One region of the Methylobacterium sp. 001424705 genome, then DNA from elsewhere that is predicted to be linked to it. Evidence: predicted binding sites of a transcription regulator. Region 1 holds the regulator's gene; each other region holds the start of a gene.

Region 1 (10,614 bases):
TGACCCTGAACCTGCAGGAGCCGCTCGCCGCCCTGCCCCCGGCCCTGGCGCGGCACGATCTCACCCTCAAGCCGGGCGGACAGGATCTGGTCTACACCTACGACACGAAGGGCGAGCGCACCGGCATCACGGCGCTGCTGGCCGACCTCGCCGCCGCCGGCATCCGCTTCCGCGACCTCCAGACCAGCCAGTCCTCGCTGGAGGAGATCTTCGTCGACCTCGTGAAGGAACGCGCATGAACTGGTACGCGGTCCGCGCCATCTACGGCTTCGAGATGGCGCGCTTCTGGCGCACGGCGCTGCAGAGCATCGTGGCGCCGGTCATCGCCACCTCGCTCTACTTCGTGGTCTTCGGAGCGGCCATCGGTTCGCGGGTCGCCTCGGTGGATGGGGTCGCCTACGGCGCCTTCATCGTGCCCGGCCTGATGATGCTCTCGCTCCTGACGCAGAGCATCGCCAACGCCTCGTTCGGCATCTACTTCCCGCGCTTCGCCGGCACGATCTACGAGATCCTCTCGGCGCCCGTCTCGCCCCTCGAGATCGTGCTCGGCTATGTCGGCGCGGCGGCTTCGAAATCGATCCTCATCGGCCTCATCATCCTGGCCACCGCCGCCCTGTTCGTGCCCCTGCGGATCGAACATCCCTTCGTGATGGTGCTGTTCCTGCTCCTGACGGCGGTCACCTTCAGCCTGTTCGGCTTCCTGATCGGCCTCTGGGCCGACGGCTTCGAGAAGCTGCAGCTGGTGCCCCTCCTCATCGTGACGCCGCTGACCTTCCTCGGCGGCAGCTTCTACGCCATCGAGATGCTGCCGCCGTTCTGGCGTGCGGTGAGCCTCGCCAACCCGGTGGTCTACCTGATCAGCGGCTTCCGCTGGTCCTTCTTCGGCACCTCGGATGTCGGCGTCGGCGTCAGCCTCACAATGGCGTTGATCTTCCTGATCCTGTGCCTCGCCGGCGTGACCTGGATCTTCCGGACCGGCTACCGCCTGAAGACCTGAGGCGCGGTGGTGCCCTCTCAGGGCCGCTGGGCCAGGAAATCGAGGACGCCCGTGCGGTGACCGCGGTCGCCCACGGCCGTGCTGTGGTCGCGGTTCGGAAGTTCGAGGGCGGTGCCGTTCGGAAACAGCGCCGCCAGCGCCGGACCCGAGCCCGAGACGGTGTCGAGGGTGCCGGTCGTCACCAGGGTCGGTGACGAGATCTCGGCGACTTCGGCGCGCGACAGGGTCTGGCGCGAGCCGCGCATACAGGCGGCCAGGGCCCGCAGGTCGCTCTTCGTCTGCTCGGCGAAGGTGCGGAACGCGGCGGCCGTCGGGTTCGGGGCCGGTGCGCCGGGCTCCGCCTCCAAGGCCTCGGCGATCCCGTCGGGCAGGCCCTTGCCCTCGATCAGATGCAGGCCGAGACCGCCGAGCAGCAGCGAACGGACGCGCTCCGGCGCATCGAGCGCCAGGAACGCGGCGATGCGCGCGCCCATCGAGTAGCCCATGACATCGGCCTTGGGGATCCCAAGATGGTCGAGGAGGCGGCGCGCGTCCTGGGCCATGAGGTCCGCGCCGTAGACCTCCGGATCGTAGAGCTTCTGGCTCTCGCCGTGCCCCCGGTTGTCGAGGGCGATGGTGCGGTAGCCGGCCTGGGTCAGGGCCCGGACCCAGAGGGTGTTGACCCAGTTCACCGCATGGTTCGAGGCGAAGCCGTGGATCAGCAGGACCGGGTCGCCCGACCCGCCGACGGCGGAGACGTCGATGTAGGCGAGGGAAACACCGTCGGAATCGAAGCGCTGCATGGGCTCGGGCCTTATCGGTCGGGGCATGGTCCCGCCTCCTTGAACCGTCGGGCGCGCGGACGGAAGCCCTCCGGTGGCGCATGGGCGCACATGAAAGCGGCGGCAGGTTGCCCTGCCGCCGCGTTTCGCCGAAACCGGATCGTCCGAAACGGATCAGAAGGTGATGCCGGTCTCCAGCATGTAGCGCTCCTGCGAGGTCTTCAGGCCGCTGCGGCCGAAGCCGAGGCCGGGCGTGATGTCGTAGAGCTGCACGGTCGAGAACTCGCCGCGGACGAAGTAGCGATCGAAGGTGAAGGTCGGGGTCACGGTGAAGGAGAAGGCCGAGCTGCCGGCGCCGTAGAGCACCGAGGTCTGACCGAACGGATTGTTGCGATTGCCGCTCTGGCTGATGTACTCCACGCGGCCCGCGAGGGCGAAGTTGTCCGTGAAGGCGTAGCTGGCGAGGAGGGCGCCGCCGATGGTTTCGGCACCGGCGAGGCCCAGGACGGCGTTCTGCTCCACGTTGGTGTACTGGACGTACGGCGTCACGATCCAGGGACCGTCCGCATAGGTGTAGTTGGCACTGATGATGCTGCTGTTCTGCAGCGAGACGGGCGTGGCGTACTGGAAGCGAAGGCCGCGACGACCGAACGGGTCCGCGAAGTCGAAATTGGTGTAGCTGGAGAAGTGCGTGCCGCCGTTGATGCCCACCGTGTTGGCGGGGTCGATCTTGTAGGTGATCGCACCCGTGACCCAGTTGATCTCGCCGGAATAGAAGCCGTCGGTCGCGGCGAACGAGGCCGCCCACGGACCATCCGAGTAGTTCACCTGCACACCCTGGTTGATCACGTTCTCCTGGCCGAAGAGGAGGCCGCGCGAGATGTTCAGGTTCTGGAAGGTGAACGGCAGCTCGGAGCCGATCAGGGTCGGCATCCGACCGCCCTGGATCGACCAGTTGTCGTTGATCACGTACTTTCCGAACACGATCGGCGCCGGGGAATACAGCAGGTCCGTCTGGTCGAAGGTGCCGTAGATCGGCAGGCCGAGGCCGGGGATCGAGTAGGCGCCGAAGGCGGCGTAGAACTGGAACGGGCCGTCGGCCTTCTGGATGAAGCCCATCAGGTTTGAGACGTCCACGCGGCCGGCTCGGTCACTCGGCAGCGGAGCGGGCGAGAACGTGTACTGGTTGGGCTGGGTGTAGAAGTAGCCCGTGACCGCACCGCCGACATAGACGTCGCCGAAGGCGCCGAGCGTCAGGCAGGACGGGTTCGGGTTCTGCTTGATGACGCCGCCATAGGCCGGGAAGGTGATCTCGGCCTTGCACGGCGCGGGCGGGGCAGGGACCGCCAGCACCTTCGCCGGCATGTCGGCCGCGAAGGCGCAGACCGAGGACAGCAGGACGGCGGAAAGGGCGAGAAGCGAGCGCTGCATGGCGATGGGAACTCTGCGGGAGGATCTGCGTTGGGGCGACGTTCTCAAAGGTTCCCGGTTACGGCAAAGCTATCCTTTGTGCAGACGCCTATTTTTCGGGCAATTGAGGCCGCTCGAACTGGGTTTCGGTCGTTGTGTTGCCGCAATGGAACAGGTCTGAGCACCAGATTCGGTCTCGACGATTGTCCTCTGCTTCCGAAGTGGCGCGACGGTCAGGTCTGATCTGCGGCCGACCGCATTCGCCCGGAGGGGGCGCTGCGGGCTGATCGGCCCGGAATGTCCGGGACCTTTCGATCCTCCCGCGGCGGCGTCGCTTGCCGCCGCGTCCGTGCGCTGGCATCAGCACGCACGATGAAAGACACGCAGCCCTACGGCACTTACGCTCCCACCGGCCTCGTCGCGCGCATCGCTCGGCAGACGGGCCGGATCTCCTACGCGAGCTGGGCCGGGCGACGCCTCGCCCTGTTCCTGCGCCGCGTGGCGATCGGGCTGCTGCGCGGCGCCCCTCTGGACGTCGAACGCTACGGCGCCCGCATGCGGCTCTACCCCTACAACAACAACTGCGAGAAGAAGGTGCTCTTCACGCCGCAGTTCTTCGATCCGGAGGAGCGCGCACTTCTCCGGGCGAAGCTTCAGCCCGGCTGCACCTTCCTGGATATCGGCGCGAATATCGGTGCCTACGCGCTGTTCGTGGCGGCCTTCGCGGGGCCGCGCGCCCGGATCCTGGCCGTCGAGCCGCAGCCGGACGTGTTCGACCGCCTGACCTACAACATCGCTCAGAATCCGTTCGGAACGGTCAAGGCGGTGGCCTGCGCGGTCGCCGACAAGGCGGGGGAACTCACCCTGTTCGTGGATCCCCGCAACCGGGGGGAATCGAGCCTGAAGATCGTCGGGACGAACGAGGGCGCGCAGATTCGTGTGCCGGCCGTGCCCCTGCTCGATCTCGCCCTCGGCGAGGGCATCGCGCGCATCGACGCGATGAAGCTCGATGTCGAGGGCGCCGAGGACCTGATCCTCGAACCCTTCCTGCGGGCCGCCCCCGCGAGCCTCCACCCGCGGCTGCTCATCGTCGAGAACGGCACCGACCAGTGGCAGATCGACCTGCCCGCCTTGCTCGAGCAGCACGGCTATCGCCGGATCGCTCGCACCCGCCTCAACCTGATCTTCGAGCGGGCCGACTGACGGGCCCGCGCGGTTCTTCTGGGACGCGCGCCCTACAGCACCGGGATGGCGTCGGCCACGGCGATGCCGACCGGGTCGATGCGGCAGCGGTGGGCGTGGACGGCGACGCCGGCCGCCCGAGCGGCCTGAAGCGCCCGGTCGAAGGCAGGATCGAGGTCCCGCGCGGCGTCGAAGCGATCCGCCCACATCTGCACCACGATGATGACCATGGCACGGCCCCCGGCCTCGACGACGGCCGCGAGGTCCGTCATGTGGCGGGCGCTGCGGGCGGCGACGCAATCGGGAAATTCCGCGAGGCCGGGGCTGCGCATCAGGTGACAGTTCTTCACCTCGACATGGCAGGGCGGCATCCCCTCCCCGGTGGCGAGGAAGTCGACCCGGCTGGCCCGGGCGTAGCGGACTTCGGGGCGCAGGCTCGTGTAGCCGGCGAGGCAGGGCAGGCCGCCGGCGGCGAAGGCCTCCGCCACCAGGGCGTTCGGCCGCATCGTGTTGATGCCGACCCATTGCCGGCCGCCGGGCAGATCCGCCTCCACCAGTTCCCAGGAAAAGGGGAGCTTGCGCGTCGGGCTCCGGACGTCGGACAACAGGGCCCGCGCGCCCGGCACCGCAAGTCCCAGCATCGCCCCCGGGTTGGGGCAATGGGCCGTGATCACGGACCCGTCGGCAAGCTGCAGGTCGGCGAGAAAGCGCTTGTAGCGACGCACCAGGCGCGCCTCGATCAGGGGCGAAGGGAAGCGCATCGCGGGTCCGGGGCAAGAAACGGGTTGATACGGGCCCCCGTCGACGGGGAATCGGGCCGTCGTGAGGCGCCCGGGCTGGTCAGTACCGACCGGATGCGACAGAATTCGCGCGGCGCGCCCGGGTCGATGACCGGGAAAGCCGCAGTTCGTCCGCGAGGCCGCCATGTTCAATCTGTTCGACATCCTTCAGGCGCAGGCGGGCCCCAACGCGCAGGGGTTCGGACGGCAGTTCGGCTTGTCGCCGGAGCAGAGCCTGCGCGCGATGGAAGCCCTGCTTCCGGCCCTCACGATGGGGCTGCAGCGGAACGTCGCCCAGGATCCGACCGGCTTCGCCCACCTCTTCAATCTCGTCGGCCCCGCCGCGCCGAAGGCGTCGAGCGCGACGCCGCAGATGGACATGCTGGTCCAGCAACTCTTCGGCTCGCCCCATCTGAGTCAGGCCGTTCTGCAGCAGGCCGCTGCCGTCAGCGGCGTGGCGATGCCGGCCTTGAAGCAGATGCTGCCGATCATGGCCGGCATGGTGGTGGCGGGGATCGTCCACGTCATGATCAACCAAGCGCCTGCCGCGGCGCCGGTCCCGCGCGCCGAGGCGAACCCCTTCGGCTTCCCGCCCAATGCCTGGTCGGAGATGATGCAGGCGTTCCTGAACTCCGGCGCCAAGGCCCCGAAGCCCGCGACGCCCTCGCCCCAGGCACGGCCGCGTGCGGCGTCGACGTGGCTCGCGGCTTCGCCCCGGCCGGAGTCCGCCGCGCCGGACAGGTCGGCCACGGAAGCGCCCTTCGACGTGATGCAGCAGATGTTCCAGACGGGCCTGGAGGTGCAGCAGGAGAACGCCCGCGCGATGCAGCGCCTGTTCGATACCTTCTGGCAGGATCCCCGCAATCCCACCGAGACGGGCGGCAACGGTTCGGGTGACCGGCCCAAGGCAGGGCGCACCGGGCAGCGCTAGCCGAAGACCCGCCGTCGGCGACGCCGGCAGAGGACGGCAGAGAACCGATCGTCGCCGGGCCATCGACCCGAGGGCGCTGCGCCCGGGCGCCCTGCCGACCGGTCAAGACGCCGGCCGTCCAACTCATTCGTCGGATTGGGGCACCACTCGATCGCAGCGATGGCCGCAGCGGCAGGCCGGCGTGGCGCTCGGGCGACGCCCAGATCCGCCCTTGCCGAGGGGATCGAACGGATCGCGCCCGAGAGGCTTGAGATGGGAACCCTTGCAGAACACTTACGGAACGTTTAACGTGTTCGTGGTTTGTTTCTAGTGCCACCCGCCGCGATCCGTGGCGCTAACGAAGAGTGTCCCGCATGTTGACGCGTAAGCAGCTGGACCTGCTCCAGTTCATCCAGCTTCGGATGCGCGAGAGCGGCGTTCCCCCGTCGTTCGACGAGATGAAGGACGCCCTCGACCTGAAGTCGAAGTCGGGCATTCACCGCCTGATCACGGCCCTGGAGGAGCGCGGCTTCCTGCGCCGGCTGCCCAACAGGGCGCGGGCCATCGAGGTGATCCGGATGCCGGAGAGCCTCGGGGGGAATGCGGGCGCCCCGCGCGCCGCTCCGGCCTCCGAGGTTCGCCGCTTCATGCCGAGCGTGGTCGAAGGCGGCAAGGGCAAGGGCCTGCCGGCCGGCGCATCGGTGTCCCGACTGCCGACCACGCAGGCCACCGACGAGAGCGGTCGGGCCGTGACCATCCCGGTGATGGGTCGGATCGCGGCCGGTACGCCCATCTCGGCCATCCAGGAACAGAGCCATTCGGTTACGATGTCGCCGGATTTCCTGGCCGGTGGCGAGCATTACGCCCTGGAGGTGCGCGGCGATTCGATGGTCGATGCCGGGATCCTCGACGGCGACCTGGTGGTCATCCGCAAGCAGGACACCGCCAATACGGGCGACATCATCGTGGCCCTCATCGACGACGAGGAGGCGACCCTGAAGCGCCTGCGCCGGCGTGGATCGTCCATCGCCCTGGAAGCGGCGAATCCGGCCTACGAGACGCGGGTCCTCGGGCCGGATCGGGTGCAGATCCAGGGACGTCTGGTCAGTCTGGTGCGCCGCTACTGAAGGGGGTCCCCGTCCGGTTCATCGCCGGACGGATCCGACGGGTCGCGGGTGCGATCGGGGATTTCCGGTAAGACCGACGCCGGCGGTGTCGAAGATGGCAAGGCCGTTCCCGGCGGGTCCAACGGCTTTCGCAAGGGCGTCGCACGCCAGGGCACGACATCCCCGGGATGCTTCGCGGTGGCGAGGGACGGCCCATCGCGGGTGAGGCGAATCGCGGTCGCACCGTGGGATCCCAGGAAATCCCGGTCGATGACGATCGATGCGGTGCAGCCCCCGGGCGCGGATTGCCGGGTGATCAGGATGTCGGCCCTGGCGCAGTCCTCTCCGAGGGCACGCTTGTCGGTGGTCAGGGCGAGCACGCGGCCGTCGGGTGTGGTCAGGGTACAGCCCAGGCGATCGCAACGCGCGCTGTCGAACCCCGTGACGTCCTGCACCCGTCGGTCGTCTCCATCGGCCTTGAGCCATTGCGCGAGCACGAAGGGGGGCGGCCGGCCAAGGGTGGCGAGCCGCCCGTTGCGCTGGCGGATGGCGGCGCCCGCCCCCTCCCGATCGACGTAGATGTCGTAGCGATCCGGGGCAGCCGCACAGGCGATGCCGATCGCTGCCGGAATGAGGCCGAGCCAGCGCAGCGACGAGGCCGGGAGCGTCAGGACGATCAGGGCGGCGGCCAGGAGGCCGAGGGCCCCCGTGCCGAAGGCCGGGACCACGACGACGGCGTTGCCGAAGCCCGCGATCCAGGTCGAGATGGTCAGCATCCCCCGCACCGCCAGGCCCATGGCCCACCAGACCGGCTGATCCAGCGCGAACGGATAGGCGAGGATGCCCAGAACCGCTGACGGCATCACCGCCAGGGAGACCAGCGGCAGGGTGAGCGCATTGCCCACCAGCCCGAAGGGCTGCACCGTCTGGAAGTGGTAGGTGGCGAAGGGCGCGGTGGCGATCTGGGCCACGAGCGTCGTGGCCAGGGTGCCGAGGACCGCCGCGGTCGCCAGCGCGAAGATCCGGGTGAGCAGGCCGGCACCGTCGCGCTGCCGCCCGCGTCCGGCGATCAGCGGCGCGCAGGCAATCAGGCCGGCCACCGCCGCGAACGACATCTGGAAGCTCGGGCCGAGGAGGCCGTCCGGCTCGCGGGCCAGGGCGATCAGGGCGGCGAGGGCCAGGTTTCGCATGCTGAGCGCCGGGCGATCGACCAGGATCGCGCCGAGCATCACGAGGGTCATGATCAGCGAGCGCTCGGCGGCGATGTCCCAGCCGGAGAAGACGCAGTAGGCCGTCACGCCCACCATGGCGACGGCAGCGGCGATCTTCTTGATCGGCCAGTGCAGCGCCGCGAACGGAACGAGGGCCAGGAGCGCCCGCACGAGCCAGAACACCACGCCGGCCGCCAGGACCATGTGAAGGCCCGAGATCGAGACGACGTGGTAGATGCCGGCGGCGCGCAGGATGTCGTTGGTCTCGGGGCTGATCAGGCCGCGCTTGCCCGTCACCAGGGCCGCCGCCACCGCTCCGGCCTGTCCGCCGTTGGCGTCGGTGATGCGGCGCGTCAGGGCGTTGCGGGCCGCGTCGACGGCGGCCGCGAGGCGGATCTGCCAGTCCGCGCTCTCGGCCGGCGGCCGCAGGTCGACCTTGCCGACGAGGGAGCCCACCGCGCCGATCTCACGGAAGAAGGCATCCCGGGCGAAGTCGTAGCCTCCGGGGCGGGCGGCTTCCGGCGGCGGAAGCAGGCGCGCGGTCGCGGCGATGCGGTCGCCCGGCTTCAGGGTATTCGCCTTGCGGTAGGAGGCCCGCACCCGGACCGGGCGGACCTCGGCGCCGAGGGTGCCGAAGCTCTCGACGCGGAGGATCAGGCGCGCCCCCTCCTCCCGCTCGTCCAGCCCTTCGATGGTGCCCACCAGCGGACCGATCGTGGTGCGGGCGAGGATCGGCCCGTCGACCGAGCGGACGCGCGCGGCGGCCGCCGCGAAGCCCAGGAGGGCGGCGACGGCGGCGAGCACCAGGGCCAGGCCGAACGGGCGCGCCACGAGGAGGGGCGTCGTCGCGGCGAGCAGGGCGGCGGCCGCGAGCGGCGCCAGGAGCGACGGCGTCCCCTGCGTACCGAGGAAGAACGCGAGGATGCCGCATCCGAACGCGACGGCGAGCCAGGCGAAGAGCCGGCGCTGCTCGATCTCGCGGGTCCATCCCGCCCGGAACCAGTCGCGGATCGGCCCGGCGCCCGGGCGACGCGCGGCGAGGTGGCGCGTGATGCGCCCCATCGCCGCCGTCGCCCGCGCCTGCGCCATCGCGAAAACCTCCGGGCGTGCGTCCGTGACCGGGAGCCGGCGATGCGCCCTGCGATCCTGGGAACGGGACGATTCCTTAACGTGTGCCCGCGCGCATGCTACACGCGCGGTTCCGGGCCGGTCGATCCGCTTCCCGCCCGAATCACGAGCCATTCAAGTCCAGATTGATGTCGTCAGCCGTCGTCACGCGTTTCGCGCCCTCGCCCACGGGCTACCTTCACATCGGCGGGGCTCGCACGGCCCTGTTCAACTGGCTCTATGCCCGCCGCTTCGGCGGCCGCATGCTGCTGCGCATCGAGGACACCGATCGCGAACGCTCGACGCAGGGCGCCATCGACGCGATCCTGGACGGCATGCGCTGGCTCGGGCTCGATTGGGACGGGGACGTCATCTACCAATACGCCCGCGCCGCCCGTCACCGCGAAGCCGCCGAGAGCCTGCTGGCCTCCGGCCACGCCTATCGCTGCTACGCGACGCCCGACGAACTGACGGCGATGCGCGAGGCGGCCCGCGCAGAGGGGCGGCCCCTGCGCTACGACGGGCGCTGGCGCGACCGCGACCCGTCCGAGGCGCCCGCCGGCGTCAAGCCGGTGATTCGCCTGCGCGCCCCGACCGACGGCGAGACCGTGGTCGAGGACGGCGTGCAGGGCCGGGTCGTCTGGCAGAACAAGGATCTCGACGACCTCGTCCTGCTGCGATCGGACGGCAACCCGACCTACATGCTCGCCGTCGTGGTGGACGATCACGACATGGGCGTCACCCAGGTCATCCGCGGCGACGACCACCTGACCAATGCGGCGCGCCAGCGCCAGATCTCCGATGCCCTCGGCTGGGAGGCGCCCGCCATGGCGCATATCCCGCTGATCCACGGCGCGGACGGCGCCAAGCTGTCGAAGCGGCACGGGGCCCTCGGCGTCGATGCCTACCGCGACCTCGGCTACCTGCCGAGCGCCCTGCGCAACTACCTCGTGCGCCTGGGCTGGAGCCACGGTGACCAGGAGGTCTTCTCCACCGAGGAGATGATCGCCGCCTTCGACCTCAAGGCCATCGGGCGGTCGCCCGCGCGCTTCGACTTCGCCAAGCTGGAAAACCTCAACGGCCTCTACATCCGTGGCGCGGCCGATGCGGACCTCGTCGCGGCGATCGACGACGTGCTGCCGGCGCTCGGC
Region 2 (10,614 bases), on a different contig from region 1:
CGGGCTGCACCGAGGCGGAGGCGCTGGAGCGAGCACGGGCCTTCATGGACGGCCGTTCGGTCGAGCTCTGGGACGGGGGGCGCCTGATCCAGCGGCTCGAGGCACCACACGAACCGACAGCCTGAGCGGAGGAGCGCGGCCCGGGCCTGTCCGCGGCGTTCGGGTCGCGTGGGAACCGGGCTTTCGTGCTAGGTGCGCTCGGTATCCGGATCCGACGCGATCCGGCGCGGCCCGGTGGAGAGACCCTGCGATGGCCCTCAAGACGACGTTCCTGGTGCAGACCTTCGTGCTCAAGCGCAAGCGGCTCTCGCCGGGCGACCGTGAGGTGGCGGTGACGGAGAGCGGGGCCCTGAAGAAGGCCGAGGCGATGGCCGCCCGCTTTCCCGGGACGGCGGCGATCAAGGTTGTGGCCGACGACGAGACGGGGGAACTGGAGAGCGCCACGATCCTCGGCAGCTTCGGCGAGGTGCCGGACGACTTCGCCGAGAGCCTGCAGGGCTCGTGAGGCCCGACGCGTCCGGCCTCCGCACCCCCGATCAAAGTGCCCCGCGGACGCGAAAGGGCCCCGCCGCGCGGCGGAGCCCTTCTGATCGTCCCGGAGCCTGTCAGCCGTTACGGGCAGGCGTGGCGCTGACCGTCATTGCCGAGATAGGTCCCGGTGCGGCGGTCGTAGGACCGGAAGCGCTGGACGCAGTAAGCGACGTCCTCGCCGCTGGTCGCGACCTCCGGGGTGGCCTCGTAGCCCGTCGCGGCATAGCCGCCACCATAGGGCGCGTAACCGCCGTAATAGGCCGGCGCATAGCCGCCGGCGTAATAGTCGTCGCCGTAGTAGCCGCCATAGGCGCTGCCGAGGCCGTAGCCGATCCCGGCGCCGGCGAGACCCAGGCCGAGCCCGAGGCCGAGGCCGCCATAGCCGCGACGGTAGCCGTAGCCGCGCCCGGCATAGGCGCCACCCCGGTTGAACCCACCGCGGTTGAAGCCGCCGCGATCACCCCGGAAGCCGTTGCCGGCAGCGAGGCCCGCCCCGGCACCGACGGCACCGGCGCCCACGCCGATGGTCCCGCCGCGGTTGAAGCCACCCTGCGCGAGGCCGCCGCGGAACCCGCCGCCGCCGAAGTTGCCCCCGACATTGCCGCCGCGGAACCCGCCGCCCTGGGCGAGACCACCGCGGAAGCCACCGCCGCCGAAGTTGCCGCCGCGGAATCCGCCGCCACCCAGGCCGCCGCCGTGGAAGCCGCCGCCACCGCCACGGAAACCACCGCCGCCGCCGCCCGGACGTGCGTCCGCGGAGGCGGGAATCATCGAGAGGGCCCCGACCAGGGCGGCCGATGCCAGGAGTATGCGCTTCATGGGAGAACCTGTCGTTCGCATGCCGATCCCGAGGATCGAACTTCTGGTAAAGGAACGCGGGGCCTGACGATAAAGTTCGTTTCAGGCCCTGTTCCGTCTCAGTTCGTCGGGCCGGCGATTGACAAAACGGCCGCCGACCTCGAATCTGGAAGCATTCCGAGGGGAGCTCCGAGTGCGGGGGCTGAGATTGGGCGCGACGCCCTGACCCTTGAACCTGATCCGGTTCGTACCGGCGGAGGGACGGGAATTCCAAGACGCGGCGCGCATGTTCAGGCGTCGTCCCATCCGACACCGCCGTTCGCGAGTCCGGATCGTCTCCCACGCCAGGAGCGAACCCGATGAATGCACCCGTTCTTCCGAAGGATCTGCCGCAGGGGCAGGCGCCCACGGTGACCACCGGCCCGATCATGGGCTCGCGCAAGGTCTACGCGGCGGTGGCCGGGCACGACGACATCCGGGTACCGTTCCGCGAGATCACCTTGAGCGATCCGAAGGAGGCGCCGGTGCGGGTCTACGATCCGTCGGGTCCCTACACGGAGACGGATGCGGGGATCGACCTCGGGGCCGGCCTTCCGCTGGTGCGCGAGCCCTGGATCGCCCGGCGCGGCTACGCCACCGTGACCCCGCGCGCGGTCAAGCCCGAGGACAACGGCTTCGTGCCCGAGGACAAGCTCGTGGCCCCGTGTCCGGCCACCCGCGAGATCCGCAAGGCCGCGCCCGGCCAGATGGTGACGCAGTACGAGTTCGCCCGCGCCGGGATCATCACCGAGGAGATGATCTACGTCGCGCACCGCGAGAACCTGGCGCGCGAGACGATGCTGGAGGGCGCCCAGGCGGCCCTGGCCGACGGCAACAGCTTCGGCGCCGCCCTGCCTGCCTTCATCACGCCGGAATTCGTGCGCGACGAGGTGGCCCGGGGCCGCGCCATCATCCCGGCCAACATCAACCACCCCGAGGTGGAGCCGATGGCGATCGGCCGCAACTTCCTCGTGAAGATCAACGCCAACATCGGCAATTCCGCCGTGACCTCGTCCGCCGCCGAGGAGGTCGAGAAGCTGGTCTGGGCGACCCGCTGGGGCGCCGACACGGTGATGGACCTCTCGACGGGCCGCAACATCCACAACATCCGCTCGTGGATCGTGCGCAACTCGCCCGTGCCGATCGGCACGGTGCCGATCTATCAGGCTCTGGAGAAGGTCGGCGGCGACCCGCTGAAGCTCGACTGGGAGGTCTTCAAGGACACCCTGATCGAGCAGGCCGAGCAGGGCATCGACTACTTCACCATCCATGCCGGCGTGCGCCTCGCCCACGTGCCGCTCACCGCCCGCCGCGTCACCGGCATCGTCAGCCGCGGCGGTTCGATCATGGCGCGCTGGTGCCTGGCCGGGCACCGCGAATCGTTCCTCTACGAGCGCTTCGACGAGATCTGCGACATCATGCGGGCCTACGACGTGTCGTTCTCGCTCGGCGACGGCCTGCGCCCCGGCTCCATCGCGGATGCCAACGACGCGGCCCAGTTCGCCGAGCTCGAGACCCTGGGCGAACTGACCAAGATCGCCTGGGACAAGGGCTGCCAGACCATGATCGAGGGCCCCGGCCACGTGCCGATGCACAAGATCAAGGTGAACATGGAGAAGCAGCTCGTGGAGTGCGGCGAGGCGCCGTTCTACACCCTCGGCCCGCTGACCACCGACATCGCCCCCGGCTACGACCACATCACGTCGGGCATCGGCGCCGCCATGATCGGCTGGTTCGGCTGCGCCATGCTCTGCTACGTCACCCCGAAGGAGCATCTCGGCCTGCCCAACCGCGACGACGTCAAGGAAGGCGTGATCACCTACAAGATCGCGGCCCATGCCGCCGACCTCGCCAAGGGCCATCCGGCGGCGCAGCTGCGCGACGACGCCCTGTCGCGGGCCCGGTTCGACTTCCGCTGGGAGGACCAGTTCAACCTCTCCCTCGATCCCGACACCGCCCGCGCCTACCACGACGAGACCCTGCCGAAGGACGCCCACAAGGTCGCCCATTTCTGCTCGATGTGCGGCCCGAAGTTCTGCTCGATGAAGATCACGCAGGACCTGCGCGCCGAGGTGCTGGCGATGGAGGCGGCCGGCCAGGTGCTGGGCGAGGCCGCGCCCTTGAGCGCGGCCGAGCGCGAGGCCGGCATGGCGGCGAAATCGGCCGAGTTCCAGGCCGAGGGTGGCAAGCTCTACGTCGACGCGGCGGAGTAGGCCCCCGCGTCCCGGGCCGGCTGGTTTTCGCTGACCGGCCCGGGACAGGCATCGCGGGGAAGGACCGCCCGCGGTGCGTGGAATTCCAGAGGCGTGTGCGCGCGCGCGTCGTAGGCATCGGAGAGCGTGCCGATCATGACATCGGCCGCGGCATCGAAGTCGGGCGGCGTGCCCAGCGAAATCTCCCGCTCATAGTTCTCGTTCCGCCGGAGCTGCACGAAGCCCAGCCGATGAAGGGCCGCCTTCGCGGAGTCGGGCAGGACATCGCCAGACGCCTCCGGCCCCTGCGCGTACCGGCCCGACGCGGCTTCGCAGCCCATCCGCGTATCCTCGTCGAAGAAGATGCACTGCACGTAGCGCTGATCCGTCCGGACGATGCTCACGGTGAGGAACCGATCCCGGGACGTGCTGCGCGGGCCGTGCAGGTGGATGCTGCTCAGCCGCGTGACCACTTCGCAGCGATGAGCCGCGACGAAGGCGGCGCGGCCGCGAGCGTCCGAAGCGGCGTCCGAGGTCGGGACGTGGACGATCCCCGGCAGCGCCGCCGCGAACGGCCGCACCCGATTCCACGCCCGTCCGGTGGGGATCATTCCGATGGCCCTGCGTTTCCGCCCCGGGCCGGCGTGCCCGATCGCGCGGAGTGCTATCACAGGTTGCGTGGCGCGGCATCGCCCCGGCGCGGTTCTCCCCCGTCGCGTCACGCGAACAGCCCGTGCACGAACCAGCGCGCGGGCGCCTCCATCGTGGGGAAGCCCTCGCGATAGACCCAGAGGCGGCGGCCGGCCTCGTCTTCGACCACGTAGTAGTCTCGCAGCAGACCCGGCGCCCGCCACCACTCGTCGGCGATGCGCTCGGGTCCGTCCGCATGGGCGACGTGGTGCAGGCGCCGGCGCCAGCGGAAGCGGTGCGGCGGCCCGTCGGGGGCCAGCGCGATGACGTCCTCGGCCGCTTCGCCCCGGCTGAGCAGCACCAGCGGGCGCGGCGGCAGGCGCGCGCGGGCTCCCGGATCGGGTCGGCCCGCCTGGGCGGGGAGGCTCGCGCGCCACGGCTCCACGGCCTCGGCCCGCTCGGGCAGGTGGGTCTGGCGAAACCCGAGGCGCATCATCCGCCGGCCGAGGCGCTGGCGCAGGGCATCGCCCAGATGCTCGGTGCCTTCGCCCCCGCCGGGGGCCTCCATCAGGGCCGTCTGGCGTGCCGCGATCGGGCCCGTGGCGGTGACCTCGAGGCCCACCGTCTCGAAGCCGAAGCCGGCATCGAGGGCCGGGCCGAGGCGGTCGAGGCGCAGGGCGAGCAGGCGTCCGATCTGGGCCGGGCAGCGGGTCGGCAGGCTCAGGCCGAGGTCGAGGCTGCGCAGGATCCCATCGACGCGGGTCAGGGTCAGCCGTACGGCCCGGGCGCCGAGGCCGGCCGCTTCCAGCCGGGGGGCGATGCCCTCCATCAGACCCATGGCGGTGGCCACGATGGTCTCCGGCTGCCCGATCGGTTCGAGGAAGCCGCGCGCCGCCTGGAATTCGCGCGGGTCCTCGGCGTTGACCAGGGGTTCGGGCCGGTGTCCGAGGGCCTGGTCGAGGCGCAGCAGCAGGGTTTCGCCGAAGCGCCGGGCCAGCGGCGCCCGGGGCGCCGTGGCGAGGTCGCCGATCCGGCGCAGGCCGAGGCGGGCCAGGGCCTGCGCCGTGGCCCCATCGAGGCGCAGGGCCGAGACGGGCAGGGCGTGCAGGGCCTCCGCGTTGCAGCCCGGGGCCACGAGGCCGCCCCCGCCGTGGCGCGCCAAGGCGTAGGCGCAGGCCGGCGTGTCGGCGAGGGCGATCCGGGCCGGCATGTCGCCGGTCGACAGCCGCTGAGCGAGGTCTTCCACCAGCGCGGCCTCGCCGCCGAACAGGTGGCTCGCCCCCGCGATGTCGAGGAAGAACCCGTCGCCGCCCTCCGCCGGGCCGTAGGGAGCGACGACGGGCGTGTAGCGCTTGGCCCACAGGCAGAGGCGGTGCAAGGCGGCGGCATCGGCCTCCGGATCGGCCGGATGGACGGCGACCGGCGTCCCGATCCGGGCGCGGGCCCGGGCCAGGGTTTCACCGGGCACGAGGCCGAGGGCGCGGGCAGCGGAATCCACCGCCACCAGGCGCAGGCCGTTGGCCTCCATGGCGGCCACGACCATCGGGCCGCTGTCGCGGTCGCCGTCAGCCCGAGCGCTGGGCGCGCCGCTCGGGACGGACGCCGCCTGCGCCCGCCTCAGCCGCGTGACCGGCCAGTGCTCCAGCCAGACCGAAACGATGCGCGGCATGATCCCACTCCAGAAGCCAATGTCCGGTCCGCCCGTTGCGGCTCCGGTCGAGGGTCACCTGCCAGCACGGCCGCTCGATGCAGCCGAAGCGGTCGCGCAGGGCCTTGCCGGCGGCGACCCGCCAGCGTGTCGCCGCCACGTTGGGGCTCTCCGCCTCCGGCGGCCTCAGGACGAGGAGGAGCAGGTCGGTCCGGGCCGCCGCGAGGTGGAGCCGGCGGCTCTCGGCGAGGGGCAGGGCGGCATCGATGAGGCCCGCCACGGCCGCCAGCCCCTGCGCGCGCAGGGATTCCTCCAGGGCCCGGTAGGCGTCCCCGTCGCTCGCCACCTCGAACAGCAGCAGGCGGCCGGGATCGAGGCCGAGCCCGGCCAGCCCGTGCCCGTAGGGGAGGGGATGCCCCCGGCCCGCCACGAGCAGGGCCTCGCCGCGCACCCGGGCGAGGTGGCGCGCCACCAGCGCAAGGGCGAAGCCCAGCGCCGCCGGCTCGTCGCCCGCCTGCGCCGGGGCGATCTCGTGCAACTGGCCGAGGGCGAGGCCGCCCTGTGCGAGGCGCGTATCGACGTCGTGGATGCCGAGGGGCAGGGCGCCCCGGAGGACGGATGCGCCTCCGCGATCGGCCACGAGGGCGCGCAGGGCTGCCAGATCCGGGGGCGCACCCGGATTCGCGGCATCCGGATGTGGCGGATCCGCCGGCAAGGTCTCGGTCTCGGCATCGGGAGGGTCTTCAGGGCTCTGTCTCATCGGCTCCGCTCCATCCCGCTACGCTAAGAACAAAACAGGAACACACTCAATCGGTTTCCGGGGGGATTCGGAATTTCGCCTGCTCACAGGGACTTGGCCTGTGGACGGCTGTGGACGCTTGTGGACGATGGTTTCCGGGCCGGCCGATCCGCCGCGCTTGACCCTATAGCGAGGGCAGGGCAGCACTCCTCACCTGCCGCGCACAAGACGCGGATCAGCCGGGAGAACTCCATGCGTTTCGCTCGTGCCCTCGTGGTCCTGTCGGGCCTGATCACCGTCGCGGGCGGCCTCCCCGCCGCCGCGCAGACGGCGGCCCAGCCCCGGGGCGAGGCCAAGGCGCGCCGGCCCCAGGTCGTGTCGCAGCCGATCCAGGTCTACGATGCCCGCTTCGAGAACGGGGACCTGCGCATCTCCGGCAGCGTGCGCAAGCCCGGCACCGTGGTGGTGCTCGACGAGGACATCTCGATCATCGCCGACAGCCGGGGCCGCTTCGTCTTCCGCCTGCCTTACGTGCCCACCAACTGCATCGCCACCCTGAAGGCGGGCGAGGACGAGCGCGAGGCGGTCATCGCCAATTGCGGCCCCGCCGGCCAGCCCGGCCCGAAGGGCGAGACGGGGCAGAAGGGCGAAACGGGTGACAAGGGCGAGACCGGCCCCGCCGGCCCGCAGGGCGTCGCCGGCCTGCCCGGTCCCCTGGGGCCCAAGGGCGAGCCGGGTGTCAAGGGCGAGCCGGGTGCCAAGGGCGAGGTCGGACCGAAGGGGGAACCCGGCCCCAAGGGAGAGACGGGTCCGAAGGGGGACGCCGGACCGAAGGGCGAGACGGGCGCGAAGGGGCCGGCCGGCGAGCGCGGCCCGGCGGGTCAGAAGGGCGAGCCCGGTCAGGCCGCCCTGGCGGCCGCCGCACCCGCATCCCCGTTCCGGGTGGTGCGCCAGGACACCTGCCCGGCCTCGGGCTGCGCGATCACCTGCGAGGGCACCGAGATCCTCGCCTCGGCCCTCTGCCTGAAGGGCGGCAGCGCCATCGTGACGGCGGGCGCCGACGGAACCTTGAGCGCGGCCTGCCCCACCGAGAGCCAGGGCCTCGTCGGCCTCTGCGCCCGGCGCTGAGGGGACGAACGACCCGGGCGATCGCCCCTCGCCGAAACGGAGCCGTCCGGTGTAAGGACGCGCTTCGTTTCGCGCCGAAGTCGATCCCACCCGTGTCGATACCGTCCATGCTCCCTGCCCCTGCCAGCCCCGTTCCCTGCACCCGCGGGGTCGTCCGATGACCCTGGGCATCTGGGGCAAGCTCGGCGGGGCCGGCCTCGGCCTCGCCATCGGCGGTCCCCTCGGCGGCCTCGTCGGCGGGGTGGCCGGGCACTTCCTGGTCGACCGCGAGGGCGCGCTGTTCGGCACCACGCCGCGCGACGTGGTCTTCACCACCGGCCTCGTGGCCCTGGCCGCCAAGATGGCCAAATCCGACGGCGTGGTGACGCAGGCCGAGGTGGAGGCCTTCGCCAAGGTGGTGCAGGTGGACGAGCGCGCCCGGCCCGGCGTGCAGCGCCTGTTCGACCTCGCCAAGGGCACCGCGAACGGCTTCGAGGCCTATGCCCGGCAATTGGCCACCACCTTCCACGACGAGCCGGCCCTGCTGGAGGACGTGCTCGACGGCCTGTTCCACATCGCCAAGGCCGACGGCGCCATCCACGAGGCGGAGGAGCGCTACCTGCGGGCGGTGGCGGAGACCTTCGGCTACGACGAGGCCGCGTTCCGCCGCATCGCCGCCCGCCACGTCCGGCTCTCCGACGATCCCTACCTCGTCCTCGGCCTCGACCACGACGTCGACGATGCCGGGCTGAAGGCCGCCCACCGGGCCCTGGTGCGGGAGAACCATCCCGACCGGGCCATCGCGCGCGGCCTGCCGCCGGAGGCGGTGGCCATCGCCACCCGCCGGCTCGCGGCCATCAACGCCGCCTATGACCGGATCAGCGCCGAACGGGGCCTCACGTGAAACCGACGCCCGAGAGCGCCGTCGCCACCAGCGTCCACCCGTCGCCAAATCACGGCGAGCGGCGGTCCGGCCCGGTGGATCTCCTCATCCTGCACTACACCGGCATGGAAAGCGCGGCCGTCGCCCTGCAGCGCCTTGCCAACCCCGTGGCGGAGGTCTCGGCCCATTACGTGGTGCTGGAGGACGGCCGCGTGGTGCAGATGGTGCCCGAGGGGCGCCGGGCCTGGCATGCGGGCCAGGGCTCCTGGGCCGGGCTCAGCGACGTGAATTCGCGCTCCCTCGGCGTCGAGATCGTCAATGGTGGCCATGCGGGCGGCCTGCCGGCCTACCCCCCGGCACAGATCGAGGCCGTGATCGCCCTGTGCGGCGATCTCGCCAAGCGCTGGAGCCTCGCTCCGCACCGGATCCTCGCCCATTCCGACATCGCCCCCGAGCGCAAGGAGGACCCGGGCGAGCACTTCCCCTGGGAGACCCTCGCCCGCGCCGGCATCGGCCACTGGGTGCCGCCGGCCCCGATCCGCGACGGCCGCTTCTTCGCGCAGGGCGATGCCGGGCCGCCGATCGAGGCGCTGCAGGCGATGTTCGCCCTCTACGGCTACGACCTGCCGGTGAGCGCCACCTTCGATGCCCGCATGGGCGCGGTGGTGACGGCGTTCCAGCGCCACTTCCGTCCGGCCCGCATCGATGGTGTCGCCGACGCCTCGACGATCACGACCCTGCGGGATCTGATCGCGGCGCTGCCGGGACGGTAGGGGACGAGAGGGCGCGCTTCCGCTCGCGTCCTCCTGCGGAAGAGGGTGGGCGCGGAGCCTCTAGAGAGGAAGGCGCCTGCGCCAGGGCCGACGGGCACTTCGCGGGCGTGCGGCCTGCGATCCCGCTCGGGTGAGCCGGGAGATCCCGGCTCACCTCTGGGAGCCGGCTCAGGCCCGGTGCTGTACCGCCCCGCCGCCATGCCCGTGCGCCTCTTCCGTCACCGAGCCGCGGGTGCGCCATAGGCTGTAGGCGATGCCCGCGATGAGGAACACGACGGTGACCGCGAGGGAGACCCACGGCGGCACGTGGACGAGGTCGAAGGTGTCGGCGACCACGATCTTGCCGCCGATGAAGATCAGGATGAAGGCCAGCGCCGTCTTGAGATAGGCGAAGCGGTCCACCATCGCGGCCAGGGCGAAGTAGAGCGCGCGCAGGCCGAGGATCGCGAAGATGTTCGAGGTGTAGACCACGAAAGTGTCGGTGGTGATGGCGAAGATCGCCGGCACGCTGTCGACGGCGAAGATCACGTCGGCGCCGTTCACGAGAATGAGCGCCAGGGCCAGGGGCGTCAGCCAGAGGGCGGTCTTGCCGGTCTTCGGGTCGGGCTTGCGCACGACGAAGTGCTGCCCGTGCAGCTCGGGCGTGATGCGCAGGACCCGCTGCAGGAACCGGACGGCCCGGTTCTCGCGGATGTCGCCCGGCTCCTCGTCCTTCGATAGCAGCATCTTGAGGCCGGCGAAGATCAGGAAGGCGGCGAAGATCGACAGCACCCAGGCGGCCTGGTGCACGAGGGCCGCACCGAGGCCGATCATCAGCCCGCGCAGCAGGACGGCCGCGAGGATGCCCCAGACCAGGACCCGGTGCTGGGCGGCGCGGGGGATGCCGAGCGCCGTGAGGATGACGGCGATCACGAAGACGTTGTCCATCGACAGCGACTTCTCGACCACGAGGCCGGCGACGTATTCCTGGCCCGCCTGGGGCCCGAGATACCACCAGACCCAGCCGCCGAAGATCATGCCCAGGGTGAAGTAGAACAGCGTCAGGAGCAGGCTCTCCTTCACGCCGATCTCGTGGTTCTTGTCGCGATGCAGGAGTCCGAGATCGAAGGCCAGCAACCCGGCCACGAGGGCGTGAAACCCGAGCCACATCCACACGGGCTTGCCGAGCCACTCGTAAGACAGAAAATCAATCATGACGCAGGACCGTCGATGCTTCTTGAGGAGAGAAAGCATCGGCTCCGACATCACGGAACGCATCATGCAGCATCCCGCCA
Region 3 (10,614 bases), on a different contig from region 1:
AGTACAAGGACGCCGCCGGCGTCGACGAGGGCATGGACGGGATCTCGACCCGCTTCGCCTTCAAGGTGATGGCGGCGACCTTCAACCACGACACGACCGAGGTCTCGGCCGATCCGGTCCACCTCATGTACGTGCTGGAGCAGGCCCTGCGGCGCGAGCAGCTGCCTCCCGAAACCGAGAAGCGCTACCTGGAATTCATCAAGACGGAGCTGGCGCCGCGCTACGCGGAATTCATCGGTCACGAGATCCAGAAGGCCTACCTCGAATCCTACCACGATTACGGCCAGAACCTGTTCGACCGTTACATCGACTACGCCGATGCATGGATCGAGGATCAGGACTTCAAGGATTCGGAGACCGGGCAGCTTCTGAACCGCGAACTCCTGAACCAGGAACTGACCAAGATCGAGAAGCCGGCGGGCATCGCCAATCCGAAGGATTTTCGGAACGAGGTGGTGAAGTTCGCGCTTCGCTCGCGGGCCCAGCACGGCGGGCGCAACCCCTCCTGGACCAGCTACGAGAAGCTGCGCGAGGTCATCGAGCGGCGCATGTTCAGCCAGGTCGAGGAGCTCCTGCCGGTCATCTCCTTCGGTTCGAAGAAGGACGGCGAGACGGAGAAGAAGCACGGCGAGTTCGTCGACCGGATGGTGGCCCGCGGCTACACCGAGCGGCAGGTCCGCCGTCTGGTCGAGTGGTACATGCGGGTGAAGCAGGCGGGCTAGGGCATCGACCGAGCCTTGTCCGCACGGTGACGGGGCGGCCGCCACGGGTGGTCGCCCCGCTCCGCCGATCCCACATTGGTCTCGAGGGCGAAGGCACACACATCGGATGCACATCGTCGACCGCCGTCTGAATCCCGGGGGCAAGAGCCTCGCCAATCGCCAACGCTTCCTGCGCCGCGTGAAGGACGTGGCCCAGCGGGCCGTGCGGGAATCCGCGCGGGAAAAGGACATCAAGGATCTCGGCAAGGACGGCCGCGTCTCGGTGCCGGTCGATGGGGTTCGCGAGCCGCGCTTCGCCCGCCAGTCCGGCACCGGCTTGCACGACCACATCCTGCCCGGCAACAAGATCTACGTGGAGGGCGACCGGATCGAGCGCCCGCCGTCGGGCGGCGGCGGCAAGGGCTCGGGGGAGGGCGGCGAGGGCTCGGAGAACAGCGAGGACGCCTTCCGCTTCGTCCTGACCCGCGACGAGTTCCTTGAGCTCTTCCTCGAGGATCTCGAGTTGCCCGATCTGGCCAAGCGCCGGCTCTCGGTGGTGGAGACTGAAGGCCTTCGCCGGGCCGGCTACACGATCTCGGGTTCGCCCGCCAACCTCGCCCTGACGCGCACCCTGCGCAATTCCATGTCGCGGCGCATCGCCCTCAAGCGGCCGAAACCCGACGAGATCGCCGCCCTGGAGGCCCGCATCGCCGCGACGCCGTCGAGCGATCCCGACCTGCCGGACCTGCTCCTGGCGCTCTCGGGCTTGCGCGAGCGCACCAAGCGCATCCCTTACGTGGACCCCCTCGACCTGCGCTACCGCCGGTTCGAGACCTATCCGCGCCCGGTGGCGCAGGCGGTGATGTTCTGCCTCATGGACGTCTCGGGTTCGATGACCGAGCACATGAAGGATCTGGCCAAGCGCTTCTACATCCTGCTGCACATCTTCCTCACCCGGCGCTACCGGCACGTGGAGATCGTCTTCATCCGCCACACCGACAAGGCGACGGAGGTGGACGAGGAGACGTTCTTCGGGTCGCGCGAGACCGGCGGCACCCTGGTCTCCTCGGCGCTGGTGGAGATGAAGCGCGTCATCGCCGAGCGCTACGATCCCAACGACTGGAACATCTACGCCGCCCAGGCCTCGGACGGCGACAACGTGTCGAGCGACGGCCCGACCTCGACGGAGCTGCTGCGCGCCCACATCCTGCCGGCCTGCCAGCACTTCGCCTATCTGGAGGTCGGCGACGAGAACGGCCCGCGGGCCGGCTTCGTCGAGCACCGCACCACCCTGTGGCGGACCTACGAGAGCCTGGCGAAGACGGGCGCGCCCATCGCCATGCGCAAGGTCAACCACCGCCGCGACATCTACCCGGTCTTCCGCGAGCTGTTCGGGCGCAAGGACGCCCGGGCGGAAGCCGAGGCCTGAACCCGGCGAGACGGGGCATGGCCAAGCGGGACTCGGACGCTTCGAGCACGGCCCCGTCGAGAACGGACCCTTCGAGGAAGGCGTAAATCGTATGGTCGGCAGCATCATCCGCCCCACGCCCCAGCGGATCTCCGGTAGCCAGGAGCCGCTCTTCACGGGCAACGACTGGGATTTCGACACGATCCGGCGCATCCATGACGCCTGCGAGGTCGAGGCGCGGGCGCTCGGCCTGTCGTGGTACCCGAACCAAATCGAGATCATCACCGCCGAGCAGATGCTGGACGCCTACGCATCGATCGGCATGCCGCTGTTCTACAAGCACTGGTCCTTCGGCAAGCACTTCGCCCAGCACGAAGCCGGCTACCGGCGCGGCATGATGGGGCTCGCCTACGAGATCGTCATCAACTCGGACCCGTGCATCTCCTACATCATGGAGGAGAACACGGCGACGATGCAGACGCTGGTCATCGCCCACGCCGCCTTCGGCCACAACCACTTCTTCAAGAACAACTATCTGTTCAAGCAGTGGACCGATGCGGAAGGCATCCTCGACTATCTCGACTTCGCCAAGGGCTTCATCTCGCGCTGCGAGGAGCGCCACGGCCATGCCGCGGTGGAGGCCGTGCTTGACGCCGCCCATGCGCTGATGAGCCAGGGCGTCCACCGCTATCCGCGCAAGAAGCGGCCCGACCTCGCCTCGGAGCAGCGCCGCGAGCGCGAGCGCGCCGAGCACGGCGAGCAGATCTACAACGACCTCTGGCGCACCCTGCCGCAGAAGGTCGCTGGCGCCCGCCCCGACCTCGCCGCGGAGCGGCGCAAGGCGCTCCTCGAGCTGCCGCAGGAGAACATCCTCTACTTCCTCGAGAAGGCGGCCCCCCGCCTGCGGCCCTGGCAGCGCGAGATCCTGCGCATCGTCCGCCTCGTGGCGCAGTACTTCTATCCGCAGCGCCAGACCAAGGTGATGAACGAGGGCTGCGCCACCTATTGCCACTACCGGATCATGAACGCCCTGTCCGAGAAAGGCCTGATCGGCGAGGCGGCCTACCTGGAGTTCCTGCAGTCGCACACCAACGTCGTGCGCCAGCCGAACTACAACGAGCGCGGCTACAATGGCCACAACCCCTACGCCATCGGCTTCGCCATGATGCAGGACATCGCCCGCATCGTGGAACAGCCGACGGAGGAGGATCGCGCGTGGTTCCCCGAGATCGCCGGCACCGGCGACGCCATGGCGACCCTGTGCGACATCTGGGCGAACTATCGCGACGAAAGCTTCATCGCGCAGTTCCTGTCGCCCAAGCTCATGCGCGACATGCGCCTGTTCCACGTGGTCGACGACCCCGACGAGCCGGAGCTCTACGTCGAGGCGATCCACGACGAGCGCGGCTATCGCAAGATGCGTCGCTCCTTCGCCCGGCAATACGACGTGGCGTGGCTCGACCCGGATATCGAGGTGGTGGACGTCGATCTCGAAGGCGACCGGCGCCTCATCGTGCATCACCGCGCCCTGAATCGCATCACCCTGCAGAAGGACGATGCCAAGCGGGTGCTTCAGCACCTGGCGGATCTCTGGGGCTACGACGCGGTTCTCAAGGAGATCGATCCGGCCAACGACGCGGTGCTGGCCGAGCACCATGCCAGCGCGCGGCCGATCTTCTTCTGATCCGGGCTCCGTTTCCGCGAAGCGGCGCCCGTATCGGCAAGCCGGCGCGGCGCTCGAGCGAAGCCGAAATCCGCCAGCCCCCGGGGACAGGATTTGGTATGACAGAGCGGGCGCGGCCTAACGGCTCACGCAACAGCGCGGCTCATGAGAGGATTGGCGGCGGCCCCCAGCCGCGCTAGCCTGCGGCGATGATGAACGACGACCTGCGCGAATCGCGCGCCGCCCTGATCCTACTCGCCGCCGCGGTCGGCTCCGTCCTGATCTTCGGTGCCGTCACCATCCTGATCCAGCTCTGACGCGCCGGAGGCAGCGCCTCAGTGGGTCCAGGGAGCGGTGCGATTGAATTTGAAATTGTCCGAATAGGACAGGCCCTTGCGCAGGATCGGCTTCTGCGGCTCCTCGACCCGGTAGGACAGGCCCGCCCGTGTCGCGTAGGCCACGGCGTCCTCGCGCGTCTCGAACTCAAGATGGACCTGCTGCAGCATGTCGGACGAGCCGGTCCACCCCATCAGCGGGTCGGTCTCGCGCGGCGCGGTCTGATCGAATTCCAGCACCCAGGCCTTCGCCCGCGCCGTCCCGGACTGCGTCGGATCCTTCGCGGGCTGGTAGATGCGGGCGCTCGACATCGGGTCGTCCAACTCCAGGGAGCCTCGGCGGAAATGATGGTCGGGGCGATAGGATTCGAACCTACGACCCTCTGGTCCCAAACCAGATGCGCTACCAGACTGCGCTACACCCCGACACGCTTGCGCGTAGAGGGGACGTACGGTTTCGGGGGGCAAATGGCAACCGGGAGCAGGGGGTATAAGGGCAACGAAAGACGCTGAAAAGCACGCTTCGGGACCCACAGCCCCGAAAAAGTCCCGAAGTGGGTTCGCGATGCGTTCTCAGGTGTTGCTCGGCCGGCATAGGCCGCTCGGCGGCCACCCTTCATTCGGTCAGGCCCACATCAACCGCCGGACACCATGCCAGCCTCACCGAAACCCAAGCTCGTTCCCGCAGACCGGAAACTCTGGCGCCAGGGCTTCCTCGACCTCCGGACCAGCGTCGTCCCGTGCCCGGGCTTCACCCTTCAGTCCTGGGGCAGCGCCCACGAGGCCTGCGTCGAGTTCCTTGATCGTTGAGCCGACGAGGCGGCGTCCCTTGGCTGGTCGACGCCGGACGTCCTCGACGTGTACCCCGAGGTCGGGACGATTCGGCCTGACTTCCACGGTGCCATGGTGCTCAGCGCGGAGCGGGTGTCCGCGATCTCTGATACGCACATGCGGTTCGGGAACATGACGTTCTACCGGGACAAGCCAGGGCGCCCCAGTGGCGCGGTGCCGCTGTGGGTGTTCGGGCGTTAACGCGACCTGGCGGCCCCTTCATATCGATCCTGTCCTTCGATAGGAGCGGATAGGATCAGTCGTGTGATGACCGCTGAAGGCCAGCCGCCAGCAGGCACCGACGAACGTATGGGTGGAAATCGCCGGCAATTGCGTCCGTCCAGATGTGGCGAGCATGGTGGTTGTCGAGCTTCACTCGAATGTCCCGCTCTTTTGGGAACAAGAAAAAGCATGTGTTAATACTGTGGACAGCAATACCATCCGGACCGTCATCAAAAATTGTTTCCGCCGTATGAACTATCGGCCCAACGTTGCAATCAATCCCTACCTCTTCGATCGCTTTCCTGCTCGCGGCGTCCTTCATCAGCTCCCCTTTGTGAACCCTTCCGCCGGGCAGCCACATCTGACCTTTTGCAGGAGCATCCATCCGTTCGACGAGCAAAATGCGCCCTTCCGAAACGATGGCGATGTCTACACAAGCGATTGGGACGTTTGAGAGAATTTGACGATATGTCTCAAATGGGATCCATTTCACGGGGTCACCTCGCAATGGCCTTATGCATTCGATACTACAGAATTTACCTCGCAATTTAATCGCCTATTGCTGCTTAAGGTTTTCAGATGATTTGTGTAAACGAAGACGAAATGCGAAAATTCCGGTCTTTACGTTAACGGCGTGCGGGGTCCGTCTCTCGGTCGTTCCCGGAACTCACCTCAGGAGCGGCGCAGTGCCGCTCCATGTCTACGAGCGGTGACGCTGGCCCACTGCGTGCTATCCCCTCCTCATGGCTGATTCCCGCGCGACGATCGGCGATCTTTACAAGGCGAAGACGCTGACGGAGGCGGAGGTCCAGGCCGCGGTTGACGCCTTCATGGCGGATCCGACCACTACGGCATTCCTGTTCGGCACCGGGTATCAAATCGCTCTCGCCGAGGCGTTGGAATTGCATGAATGGCCGAAGGTGACCGTCGCGAACAAGGAAGCCACCGATTACCTGAAACGCGCGGCGGAGCGCACCGCAATCCTGCTGGCGCGGCAGGAGACGCCGTAAGCGACCACCACGTTCGAGTGTGCTATCCGGCAGCATGCCCCGCTGGTTCTTCCTCCTGTTCGCCTTTGCGCTCGGCCTGTCCGTCGTCGGTGGCGTGCTGATCTTCCTGCGGTCGCCGACGCCGGTCGAGCAGCCTCAAAACTGAGCCCTCGGGCGCGCGCTTGCCGCCTGGATCAGGCATGCGCCGTCGGCAGCTCAGTCACCTGCGTGGTGTAGCGCGGGCTGCGCATTTAAAACTTCGTCGACCAGGTCCGCTTCTCGGTGAGCCCCGCCCGGGCCGGCACGACCGCGCCTCGGCCGAATCGGGCATTGCAAGCGTCCATCGCTGCCATCAGCGGCGCGCTGCGCTCGCGGTCGAGCTGGCCGATCAGCGCCCGCGGGGCATCCTCCAGAAGCTTCAGGTCGGTCGTGACCACGCCGGCCTTGCTGTAGCGCCAGGGCCGGTCGCCCGGCGCCTCGCGCCAGGTGCGAGCTACACCAGCCTGCGCGGCCTTGATCAGCGCCAGCGTGTCGTTCGTGGCCTCGGGTAGCGTCACGGTGGTCGAGACCGAGCGCATCGGGTCGCCCCGGTCGTGCTCGCTCGTATGGTAGAAGACGGAGACGTGGGTGGTACCGAGGCCGCCGCGCCGGAGCTTCTCACCAAGCCGCGTCGCGTGGGCGGCCACAGCCTGCTCCAGGGTCTCGCGCTCCATGATGCGCCGGGAGAACGAGCGGGTCACCGCGCAGCCTTTGCGCTGGGCCGGCAGGAGTTCGAGCGGCAGGCAGGCCAGCCCGCGCAACTCGTAGATGATGCGCTCGCCCACCACCGTCATGGCCTTTCGCACCGGGCGCGGGTCGAGGTCGCGTAGGTCTGCGACCGTGTCGACGCCGAGCCCGATCAGCTTGGCGAGCGAGGCCCGGCCGATGCCCCAGACCTCGGCCACCGAGATCCGGCAGAGCCAGTGGTCGTAGGCGACCGGATCAGTCAGGTCGCAGACGCCGTCGAGGTCGGGGATCGTCTTGGCGATGTGGTTGGCGAGCTTCACCAGGGTCTTCGTCGGCCCGATGCCGACGCAGGTCGGAATACCGGTCCAAGCCCGCACTATGCGCGCAGGTCGCGCGCCAGTGTCACCCGGTCCCAATCGCGCACGTCCGAGAGGTCGAGGAAGCTCTCGTCGATGGAGTAGATCTCCACCGCGGGCGAGAAGTCCCGATACACCGCGTTCGTGCGGGCGCTCATGTCGCCGTAGAGGGTGTAGTTCGAGGAGAACACCCGCACGCCCTCGCGCTGGCACTGCTGGCGGATCTTGAACCAGGGATCGCCCATCTTGATCCCGAGCGCCTTGGCCTCGGCCGTGCGGGCGATGGCGCAGCCGTCGTTGTTCGAGAGCACGATGACCGGCACCCGGGCGAGCTTGGGATCGAACACCCGCTCGCAGGAACAATAGAAGCTGTTGCCGTCGATCAGCGCGATGGCCCGGCTCATCGCAGCAGCCCGGCGCGGGCGACGTGCCAGCGGATCGAGAAGCGGACGACGCCCCAGATCTCGCCTTCGATCAGATCCTCGACGGCGAAGGCGGGCAGGTCGGGATTGTTGAAGGCGAGATGCGCGACGTTGCCCTCGATGACGAGGCGCTTCAGGCTCATGGTGCCGTCCACGATCGCCACCACGACGCTGCCGTTGCCGGGCTTGAGGCTGCGGTCGGCTACTGCCAGATCCCGGTCGAAGATACCGGCGCCGCGCATGGAATCGCCCGAGATGTTCCAGGCGAAGGTCGCTGGCGGGTTGGGTGCCAGCCAGCGCGGCAGCTCCAGCGAGCCTTCGAGGAAGTCGTCGGCCGGGGACGGGAAACCGGCGCAGAGCGCGGCCCCCTGGATCGGGATGCGGACCGTGCCAGCACTCTGGGGCGGAAGCTCCGCGATCTGGAGCAGCTTCATCGGCCGGCGCCCGGCGTGATCGCGCCGTTGGGATGTAGCCGCGTGAAATGAGGCGGCGCTGCTGCGCAGTCTGGCGCTCAGCCTCGGCGAGATCATTGAGCCCATCCTCGACAGCCCGCACGAGGGCGGCCCAGGCATCGCCACGCGCGGCGCGGTGATAGGCGAGCGAAATTGTTTCCGCTTCCGTGAAGCGGATGTCCACAGGTGGTTTGTCGGGCTGGGCCTGCATCTCGCGTCCGGCTGCTATTGGAACACAACGAAAACAAATTGCATCGCCGGACGTGGTTCAATCGAAACAGGCAAGCCGGGAAGCAGGGCGGTGGACGCCTGTGGAGTGCGGGGTAGAAGACCAATGCCGACGCGGCTTTACCGCTTCCACTGCACGGATGGGCACAATCCTGTTGTCGATCTGCGCGGCCGGCGGGTGCCGACACTCGCCCTGGTGCGCCTTCACGCCGAGCGCGTTGCCCTAAACCTCATGCCGCGCGGCGGGCACCTCGACTGGTCCGACTGGTGGGTTGAAGTCTACGATCAGAACGGGCGGGCAGTGATGTCCAGGACTTTTATCGGCGTCCGGATTGATCGTCCGAGTGCACGGGACAGAGAGAATGTAGCGCAGTCGAACCTGGATCCTGACGAAGGATGGGCGACAGCGTAGGGTGGGCGAGAACAGGTTTGCGCGATGATCGGCCTAAACACAAAACAGCTAGTCTACAAAATATACTTGAAGTAGGCGCCCTCAATATGGCGCTAGTACAGACAGTGAATGGGCTTCGGGCAAGAGTCACTCGTTTGATTTCGGACAATTTCCATCCTGAAGATTTGACTTACTTATTTCTGTTTGCACGAGAACACTGTGACGGCAGGGAGACCGTAGCTGATATTGGCCATTTCGTTGCGCATCGCGTCGAGCGGAACAAGGGCATCGTCACTTAGGCCACGCAAGACTGGGCTACTGTAGCCCAGTTTCACTTATCTCGGTGCAGTCCTGATGGTGAAATCCCGCGCGATGGCACGCGACTGCCACCTGCGGCAAGGGACTACTTTGGTCTTACAGCAAAATTAAATTGATCGACTGATATCAAAAAAGATATTGGGATTAATGTTGCGGATGTCGATAGAATATCAAATATATTTGCAAATAGAATGATTGAAAATAATGACGGCACGTGGTCTGCCCCTGATTTGGCAGACAAAAAACTTGCAGACTGATACCCTATTTATCATCACACCTTGTAGTAAAGCCCGCATTTGAGGGGCATCGCCTCGTTAAAGAATTCCTGCACATTCTGAAAATCAACCAACTATTAGCAACGTAGAAATACGTGAATATGAACAGCATATCTCAGATAGCGTTTTGTTATATGCCACCTCAATTATACACAATAGCGCCATAAGACTTCGCAACGGATCGAAATTCCTATTCGAAACCGGCATAAACGGTAATACAATTGCAGTAGATGCGCCTCTGAAAGGCGCAGCATGCAATTACCCGATGACATGATTTGTTGCAATATTTTTGATACCAACTTAGATCCTAAATCGCATTGCGATCCCAGGCTGCTAGCGCCTGGGCGATGGATATATGATGTAGAACTTTCGCCGAACAGGCTTCTTGTGCCACCTTTGTAATATAATCTAAAAATATTATGCGTTAATATACTATTCAATAAACAATTATACATCTGATAATGCCGCAGTCCAGCCCGACTATCGAGTAGAAGCTGCAGTAGCATTAGCTTGAGTTCGTGAAAACCCGCCGCGGCCAAGCGGGACGGGTCAAAGACGAGCCGCTTCACGAGCGTGGGGCGCTGGTTGATCCGCGGCCGATGAAAGAGTGCGGTAGGTGCCTTGCGCAGGGCGGCCGAAGCGTAAATCAGCGTACAAAGGACCCGCCATGGCATAAGTCGCGCGGGGGAAGATGGCGGATCGAGGCATTAATGCGCCGTTCGGTATGATGAGCTATGGTTGGGATATGCGCTACGCTCTGGCCCTCACCACGATCCTGTGCGCCTCGGGTGCGCATGCGGGGCCGCTTGAGTTCATCCTCGGCACGCCAAGCGTTCCGGGCGTTGTTTCAGGAGGGTCCTTCGGAAACACCGGGAATGACTACTATGGCGACATGCGCCGCAGCAGTTCGGATCCCTGGGTTCGGTCAGCCCGAACCGTGAGAATCCCAGAGCGGCAGATACCGAAGCTGCGTAAGTAGAAAGCTTGCACCGAAACGAAAAGTCCGCCTCAGCTGGAGCTGGGCGGCTCACAGACCTACTGCTCGCGCGGAGGCATCAACAGCTTCTGCGCTTGGCCATCGGGGAGATACCTTGGGCCAGGAGCAGGAGCATGCAGGCTTTTCTCCCAGCCCTTGCGGGCTTCGGATAAGCCGTGCGCCAGAAAGTGGGACAGGGGATCGAACCCATTGGCACTGACATCCGGGTTAGCAGCGAGATACCCATCGGTGCTGAAGCCGGCGCTCAGATCTCGCCCCTCCTTCCAGCCGTGCTGAAGGTAATGCTGTAGCGGCGGGCCC

What was found. The regulator LexA, encoded in region 1, represses DNA repair genes until DNA is damaged. The targets are predictions, from matches to a motif close to TGTTCNNNNTGTGTTCNG.
Region 2: AC6EUL_RS09860 (ImuA family protein) is a predicted target of LexA. The motif match lies at 6,624-6,641, and genes of this name have one in related genera.
Region 3: AC6EUL_RS08015 (LexA family protein) is a predicted target of LexA. The motif match lies at 8,335-8,352, and genes of this name have one in related genera.

Annotation. Positions count from the first base shown of each region.
Region 1 is NZ_JCBANU010000005.1:91,845-102,458, reverse strand. It holds gene AC6EUL_RS06145 (ABC transporter ATP-binding protein) at 1-239, shown strand, start outside; gene AC6EUL_RS06140 (ABC transporter permease) at 236-997, shown strand; gene AC6EUL_RS06135 (alpha/beta fold hydrolase) at 1,015-1,779, opposite strand; gene AC6EUL_RS06130 (outer membrane beta-barrel protein) at 1,933-3,195, opposite strand; gene AC6EUL_RS06125 (FkbM family methyltransferase) at 3,541-4,371, shown strand; gene sfsA (DNA/RNA nuclease SfsA) at 4,404-5,111, opposite strand; gene AC6EUL_RS06115 (DUF937 domain-containing protein) at 5,275-6,060, shown strand; gene lexA (transcriptional repressor LexA) at 6,414-7,166, shown strand; gene AC6EUL_RS06105 (ComEC/Rec2 family competence protein) at 7,160-9,445, opposite strand; gene gltX (glutamate--tRNA ligase) at 9,613-10,614, shown strand, end outside.
Region 2 is NZ_JCBANU010000010.1:68,296-78,909, reverse strand. It holds gene AC6EUL_RS09890 (hypothetical protein) at 1-125, shown strand, start outside; gene AC6EUL_RS09885 (hypothetical protein) at 251-505, shown strand; gene AC6EUL_RS09880 (BA14K family protein) at 613-1,350, opposite strand; TPP riboswitch at 1,500-1,608, shown strand; gene thiC (phosphomethylpyrimidine synthase ThiC) at 1,689-3,581, shown strand; gene AC6EUL_RS09870 (TY-Chap domain-containing protein) at 3,560-4,171, opposite strand; gene AC6EUL_RS09865 (Y-family DNA polymerase) at 4,279-5,859, opposite strand; gene AC6EUL_RS09860 (ImuA family protein) at 5,756-6,598, opposite strand; gene AC6EUL_RS09855 (collagen-like protein) at 6,830-7,705, shown strand; gene AC6EUL_RS09850 (molecular chaperone DjiA) at 7,863-8,588, shown strand; gene AC6EUL_RS09845 (N-acetylmuramoyl-L-alanine amidase) at 8,585-9,340, shown strand; gene AC6EUL_RS09840 (TerC family protein) at 9,509-10,534, opposite strand.
Region 3 is NZ_JCBANU010000007.1:112,834-123,447, forward strand. It holds gene AC6EUL_RS07970 (PrkA family serine protein kinase) at 1-722, shown strand, start outside; gene AC6EUL_RS07975 (YeaH/YhbH family protein) at 829-2,130, shown strand; gene AC6EUL_RS07980 (SpoVR family protein) at 2,222-3,793, shown strand; gene AC6EUL_RS07985 (ETC complex I subunit) at 4,108-4,419, opposite strand; tRNA gene AC6EUL_RS07990 (tRNA-Pro) at 4,457-4,533, opposite strand; gene AC6EUL_RS07995 (hypothetical protein) at 4,759-4,917, shown strand; gene AC6EUL_RS08000 (NUDIX domain-containing protein) at 5,195-5,653, opposite strand; gene AC6EUL_RS08005 (hypothetical protein) at 5,904-6,170, shown strand; partial or broken gene AC6EUL_RS08010 (Y-family DNA polymerase) at 6,401-7,635, opposite strand; gene AC6EUL_RS08015 (LexA family protein) at 7,632-8,087, opposite strand; gene AC6EUL_RS08020 (DUF6894 family protein) at 8,440-8,745, shown strand; gene AC6EUL_RS08025 (hypothetical protein) at 10,353-10,614, opposite strand, start outside.